2 regions of the Streptococcus suis S735 genome follow, and region 1 is predicted to be linked to the other one. Evidence: predicted binding sites of a transcription regulator. Region 1 holds the regulator's gene; the other holds the start of a gene.
What was found. Region 1 encodes Rex, which represses fermentation and respiration genes when NADH is low (regulators of the CRP and FNR family bind a similar motif). Its sites were predicted from a motif close to TTGTGAANTANTTCACAA; they were not measured.
Positions count from the first base shown of each region.

Region 2: YYK_RS01660 (class II fructose-bisphosphate aldolase) is a predicted target of Rex. The motif match lies at 1,616-1,633, and genes of this name have one in related genera.

Region 1 covers NC_018526.1:933,834-937,233, forward strand. The annotation lists gene YYK_RS04595 (cysteine desulfurase family protein) at 1-754, shown strand, start outside; gene YYK_RS04600 (DUF1831 domain-containing protein) at 756-1,100, shown strand; gene YYK_RS04605 (DUF4649 family protein) at 1,102-1,305, shown strand; gene YYK_RS04610 (redox-sensing transcriptional repressor Rex) at 1,440-2,078, shown strand; gene YYK_RS04615 (gamma-glutamyl-gamma-aminobutyrate hydrolase family protein) at 2,082-2,774, shown strand; gene radC (RadC family protein) at 2,771-3,400, opposite strand, start outside.
Region 2 covers NC_018526.1:320,008-323,407, reverse strand. The annotation lists gene rpmB (50S ribosomal protein L28) at 60-248, opposite strand; gene YYK_RS01660 (class II fructose-bisphosphate aldolase) at 641-1,522, opposite strand; tRNA gene YYK_RS01655 (tRNA-Leu) at 1,757-1,842, opposite strand; gene YYK_RS01650 (CTP synthase) at 2,123-3,400, opposite strand, start outside.

The sequences.
Region 1 (3,400 bases):
AGTCAATCAAGTAATCACCGCTCAACAAATTCAGGATGCCCTTCGACCAGATACTATTTTAGTCAGCGTCATGTTTGCTAACAATGAGACCGGTCAGCTACTTCCCATCAAGGAAATTGGAAAGCTTCTAGCCGATCATCAGGCCGTCTTTCATGTAGATGCTGTCCAAGCAATTGGAAAAATCGCAATATCTCCATCTGACTACGGAATTGACTTGCTCGCGGCCTCTGCCCATAAATTCCATGGTCCAAAGGGGATGGGATTCCTGTATAGTAAAGTTCATAAATTTGATTCCTTGATCCACGGCGGAAAGCAGGAACAACAACATCGAGCAGGTACTGAGAATCTCCCTGCTATTGCTGCTATGGCGACTGCCCTAACAGAACAATATGAGTCCTTAGATACGCATCATCAACATGTCAGTGAACTGCGACAACATATTATCGAGGGATTGTCTGGCTTAGACTATTATCTCAATCAGGCTGGACCTCATCTCCCTCATGTCCTTAATATCGGTTTTCCTGGTAAACTTAATGAACAACTCCTTATGCAACTAGATTTGGCAGGTATTGCTGTTTCTAGCGGTTCTGCATGTACGGCAGGTGTTGTCCAAAATAGCCATGTTTTAGAAGCTATGTATGGAAAAGACTCCCATCGTCTGAAAGAATCCATTCGTATCAGCCTATCTGAAATCAATACAAAAGAAGAGATAGATACTCTTATCATCGAACTAAAGAAAATACTTGGAGGTTAAAATGGCATTCCAACAATCAGTTACCTTAAAAGATTGTAATTTTACTTATCACATTAGCCCTGCTATCAAAAAATATACACTCCGTGATAACACCTTTGAACAAACCAAAGCAGGTCACTATCAGCTTACACGTCTTCTGGAAGAAATTCCAAATTCAAACCAAGGATTCCTCTTGAAAATTATTATCAATCAAGACCTAACTGGTTTTAAAATTAACATTACCGACAAGTCTGGTCTTCATCTGGTAAACATTTTTAAGCCAGAAAGTAACAAGGTTATTCAAGAAAAATTCTATTTCCTCATGGATAGCTTGATTGACCGTGACATCTTTACAAAAGAGAGTTAGTATGATTGAAATTCACTATCTTGACGCTTACAAGCAAGAACGTATCCAAACATTTGAGAATAAGGATGCAGCCATTCTGGCTTTTTCCGGTTGCTTAACCCTCCCAGACTATTATCCAGTTACCAGCATTACACAAAACGGACAAGCTCTGGATTACAAAGGGACAATCGGAGATCTCTATCGCTATTTACAAACACTAGATTAGACAGTTTCCTGTTTAATCTTTTTTTAAAATCAATCTGTTGATTTTTTCACAAACTTGGACTAGAATAGAATAAAGAACTGTTTAATATATAAATAATCGATAAAGCGTATTCTATCGAAATAAAGGAGTCTAAAGTGAAAAACGATAAAAAATCTGATATTCCACGCGCTACTGCCAAACGTCTATCCCTCTACTATCGCATTTTTAAACGTTTCTATGCAGGAAATATTGAAAAAGCTAGTTCAAAAGAAATTGCCGAAGCTATCGGAATCGATTCAGCTACCGTCCGCCGAGATTTTTCCTATTTTGGAGAGCTTGGTCGTCGTGGCTTTGGCTACAACGTCAAAGAGTTGATGGATTTCTTTGCGGATATTCTAAATGATACCTCCATCACCAATGTTATGCTTGTAGGTGTTGGGAATATGGGGCGGGCCTTACTACACTATCGCTTCCACGAACGAAATAAAATGAAAATAGTCATGGCTTTTGAAGCAGATGATAATCCAGCTGTTGGAACGACAGATGAAAATATCCCAATCCATGCAATCTCAGAAATCAAGGAACGTATCAGCGAAGCAAACTCTCAGACCGCCATTCTAACGGTACCCAGCGTCAAGGCACAAGAAGTGACCGATATTCTTGTTGAAGCTGGTGTCAAGGGAATTCTGAGCTTTTCACCAGTTAACTTGTCTGTCCCAAAAGATGTCGTTGTTCAGTATGTTGATTTGACTAGTGAATTACAGACACTACTCTACTTTATGCGAAAAGGATAAGCAATGAAAAAACCAGTTATTGGTATTTCTGGAAATGAATATAAAACAGGGGATCATACAGAACCCCTGCTTTCTTATACCCAGACTTGCCTCGTACAAGCTATTGAAGATGCTGGTGGGCTCCCACTCATCCTTCCAGCTACAGAGCCAGATTTGGCAAAATATTATATTCATCTTATTGACAAACTCATCCTAACAGGAGGACAAAATGTCCAGCCAAGTTACTATCACGAAGAAAGGACTATTGACAGCGATAATTATCTACCAAAGCGTGACGAGTTTGAATTAGCCCTCATAAGGGCTGCCCAAGAAAATCAGAAACCTATCTTCGGTATCTGCCGAGGTCTACAGCTCTACAATGTAGCTCAAGGTGGTAGCCTTCATCAATCAATTTCTGAACATTGGCAAGACATAGACGGACAAGAAGTCAGTCAAACGATTCAACTGACTCAAAATAGTCCACTTTACGACATATATGAGTCCGATCCGAGTGTGAACTCATTTCACCGTCAGGCTATCAAAGACTTAGCCCCTGACTTAGAAATCATTGCACTATCAGATAATCAACAGATTATTGAAGCAGTTCATTCAGCCTACCCAACTAAATTTTTAGGGGTTCAATGGCATCCTGAACTACTCTACGGTAAACGTGAGATTGAAAAAGACCTCTTCCACTATATTGTCAATAAACTTTAAAATAACTCACTTTCTTCTCTAAAAGAATAGTAATCCTTATTTCCAACAATTAAATGATCTAATAATACCAGTCCTAGCTTTTCGCAGGACTCTTTTAAATTCTCCGTAAATAGCAAATCATTCCTACTAGGTTGTACTGAACCCGACGGGTGGTTATGAACGATGATAATCGATGTTGCCATACATTTTACTGCGTAATGCAAAATTTCACGTGGTTCTGCAATGCTACGATTAACACTCCCAATAAAAATCGTTTTTTGACTGATAATCTGGTTCTGTGTATTGAGATAAAGTGCAACTAGATGCTCCTGCTTCTTATGCCCGATTTCATGAATCATCTTACGTCCCAACTTCTCACTTCCCAAAATTCTCTCATTTAAGAGTAGCTCTGATTGATTGATACGTTTTCCAAGTTCAATCATAGCCTTAATTTCAATCGCCTTGACGCGCCCAATTCCAGTCAAACTTTGCAATTCTTCAATTGATAGTTCTCTTAGAGCCGCTAAACTCTCCAAACGATTCAATAATTTATTGGAGAGAATAGAAACAGGTTCTTTTTTTGTCCCAGTTCTAATAAAAATTGCTAGTAGTTCCTGATTACTGAGACGCTCAGCTCCAACTTCTAC
Region 2 (3,400 bases), 610 kb from region 1:
ATATCTAGGCTATTTTTTCCAAAAACAAAAGTCGCTAGATTTTTCTAACGACTTTGTTATTATACACGTTCAACTTTGCCTGATTTTAGTGCACGCGCTGAAGCCCAAACTTTTTTAGGTTTACCATCAATCAAAACAGTTACCTTTTGAAGGTTTGGTTTAACTGCACGTTTAGTTTGGTTCATAGCGTGTGAACGGTTGTTACCTGATACAGTCTTACGACCAGTGAAATAACATACTTTAGCCATTGTATCTTCCTCCTCATTTGATCAAATATATCGGATGTGCTAGCACCACATACCATATTATTCTAACAGAAAAGATTGGACTTGGCAAGAATTATTTTCATTTTTATTTTTTAAAGTGTCTATACTCATAGGTAAATATTTTAATACTACAGTTTGCGCCCCATCCATAATTCTTCGTTCTCTAAGTTATTACAGTCATGAAAACTTTGGAGCAGTTTATATTTTAACTGTTCTCTGCTCACTTCTATCGTAGATTTCTTCATAGCAAAGAACTAGATCAAACTTAATCAACTATTATAATAAAAAGGATTCTCGAAAGAAAATCCTTTTTGGTTTAATCTAAGAAACTTATGCTTTGTTTGCTTGAAATCTAAGATTTCTTCGCAGTTACATTAAGCTTTGTTCGCTGAACCGAATACGTCGATACGCTCTTCAACAGATGCTTGGATAGCTTTCACGCCGTCTGCCAAGAATTTACGTGGGTCAAAGAGTTTTTTCTTATCGTATTCTGCTTCGTTTGCTTCATAAGCTGCTGCAAACTTACGAGTTGCGTTTGCAAATGCGATTTGGCACTCAGTGTTTACGTTAACTTTAGCAACACCCAATTTGATTGCTTCTTGGATTTGTGCATCCGGAATACCTGAACCACCGTGCAATACGATTGGGAAACCTGGTACAGCTTCAGTCAATTTACGCAAGTGGTCAAGGTCAAGACCTTCCCAGTTTGCTGGGTATGGACCGTGGATGTTACCGATACCTGCTGCCAAGAAATCGATACCAGTTGCAACCATTGCTACTGCATCTTCGATTGGAGCCAATTCACCGCTACCTACGATACCATCTTCTTCACCACCGATAGTACCAACTTCAGCTTCAACTGAGATACCTTTAGCGTGCGCCAATTCTACAACTTCTTTTGCTTTTGCAAGGTTTTCTTCTACTGGAAGGTGTGAACCGTCAAACATGATAGAAGTGTAACCAACTTCGATACACTCAAGTGCATCTTCGTAGTGACCGTGGTCAAGGTGAATAGCAACTGGAACTGTAATGTTCATTGATTCAATCAAGTTTGCAATCAAGTTACGAGCTACTTTGTAACCACCCATGTACTTAGCTGCACCCATAGAAGTTTGGATAAGAACTGGAGCTTGTTTTGCTTCTGCTGCACGCAAGATAGCTTGAGTCCACTCAAGGTTGTTTGTGTTAAATCCACCAACTGCATAACCGTTGTCACGAGCTGCTTGGACAAATTTTTCTGCTGAAACTAATGGCATTTCGATAGCCTCCTAATATTTTTTGAGGTTGCACCTCATACTCTTCTATTCTACCATTTTTATTTTGAAAATGCTAGTTGAAACCGTCTAGTTTTGAGAAAACTTTCACATATCTTTTCATGAAAGCCATAATAATGCCTGTTTCGTATCATTCTTGTAATTTATGAACTAGCATATATCGTGCTCTGCACTTATCTAGACAAAGCAAAAGGACTAGCCTTAGCTAGTCCACTATGCGGAGAGTGGGACTTGAACCCACACGACCTAAAGCGGTCACAGGATCCTTAGTCCTGCGCGTCTGCCAATTCCGCCATCCCCGCTTAACACAAGAACTAGTATATCATTAGGAACTAGCCTTGTCAACACTTTTTTTGAATTTTATTTTTTATTTTTACCTTTTTTTGCCAAAACGTATTGATTTAGCTGATTCTTTTGCAATATTCTACTATATATAATGCTTAAAACCATCTAGACAATGATGCCATATGGGGGTGGTATTTCGTATTTTCTTCTATAAAATACTGACACCTTTTTCGTTTCTTTATATAAAATATATAAAGAAGATTGAATGATACCAATCTTCTTCTATAATGGTTATACTTATTTTTCATTCTCCATAGCTGCTGAAACAAAGGCTGTATACAAACCTTCAGGGCGATTAGGACGAGATTGTAGTTCTGGATGGTATTGGCAGGCAACGAAGAATTTATTTTCTGGAATTTCAACAATTTCTACCAAACGGTTGTCTGGTGACACGCCTGAGAAAACAAAACCTGCTTTTTCAAATTGTTCACGGAAGTCATTATTAAACTCATAACGATGACGATGGCGACGTTGTACAACTTCTTGATTATCATAAGCAGCTGCAGCCTTGGAGCCACGTTTGAGCTTGCTTGGATAAAGACCTAAACGGAGAGTTCCTCCTAAATCTTCCACTCCAATTTGATCACGCATGATGTCAATAATTGGATATTTTGTTTCTGGGTCTAATTCAAAGCTGTTAGCACCTTCTAAACCGAGAACGTGACGTGCAAATTCTACACAGGTCAGCTGCATTCCCAAGCAGACCCCTAGCATTGGCACGTCATTCTCACGAGCATAACGAATGGCTTGTATTTTCCCTTCTGTACCACGTTGTCCAAAGCCACCAGGAACGATAATTCCTTGTGCTTGTCCTAGACGTTCAGCTACGTTTTCTGCTGTCAAATCATTTGCATTGACCCAGTCCAATTCGATAGCAGCATCATTTGCATATCCTGAGTGTTTTAGAGCTTCAACTACAGAAATATAGGCATCTTGTAATTCTACATACTTACCAACTAAAGCGATTTTTACTTTTTTCTGGAGATTAAGAACCTTGTTTACCATCGCTGTCCACTCTGTCATATCTGCTGGAGGTACGTCGAGCTTCAAGTGATCGCAAACAATTTGATCCATGTTCTGTGCTTGCATATTTAATGGGATTTGGTAAAGATGTTCGACATCCAAGGACTCAATAACTGCTTCTGGAGCAACATCACAGAATTGTGCCAGTTTATTTTTAATTCCTTGTCCAGCAGGCTGCTCTGTCCGAATTACCAACATGTTGGGCTGAATACCTAGACCACGCAACTCTTTTACAGAATGTTGTGTTGGCTTAGTTTTCATTTCGCCTGCTGCTTTGAGATAAGGCAAGAGTGTTGTATGGATATACATAACATTGTCTGAACCGACATCTGCCTTCATCTGACGAAGCGCTTCAAGGAATGGCAAGCTTTCAATATCACCTACTGTACCACCCACTTCTGTGATGATGACGTCTGCATCTGTAGTACGAGCTGCACGCTTGATTTTGTCTTTCAAAGCATCTGTAATGTGTGGAATAACTTGAACTGTTGC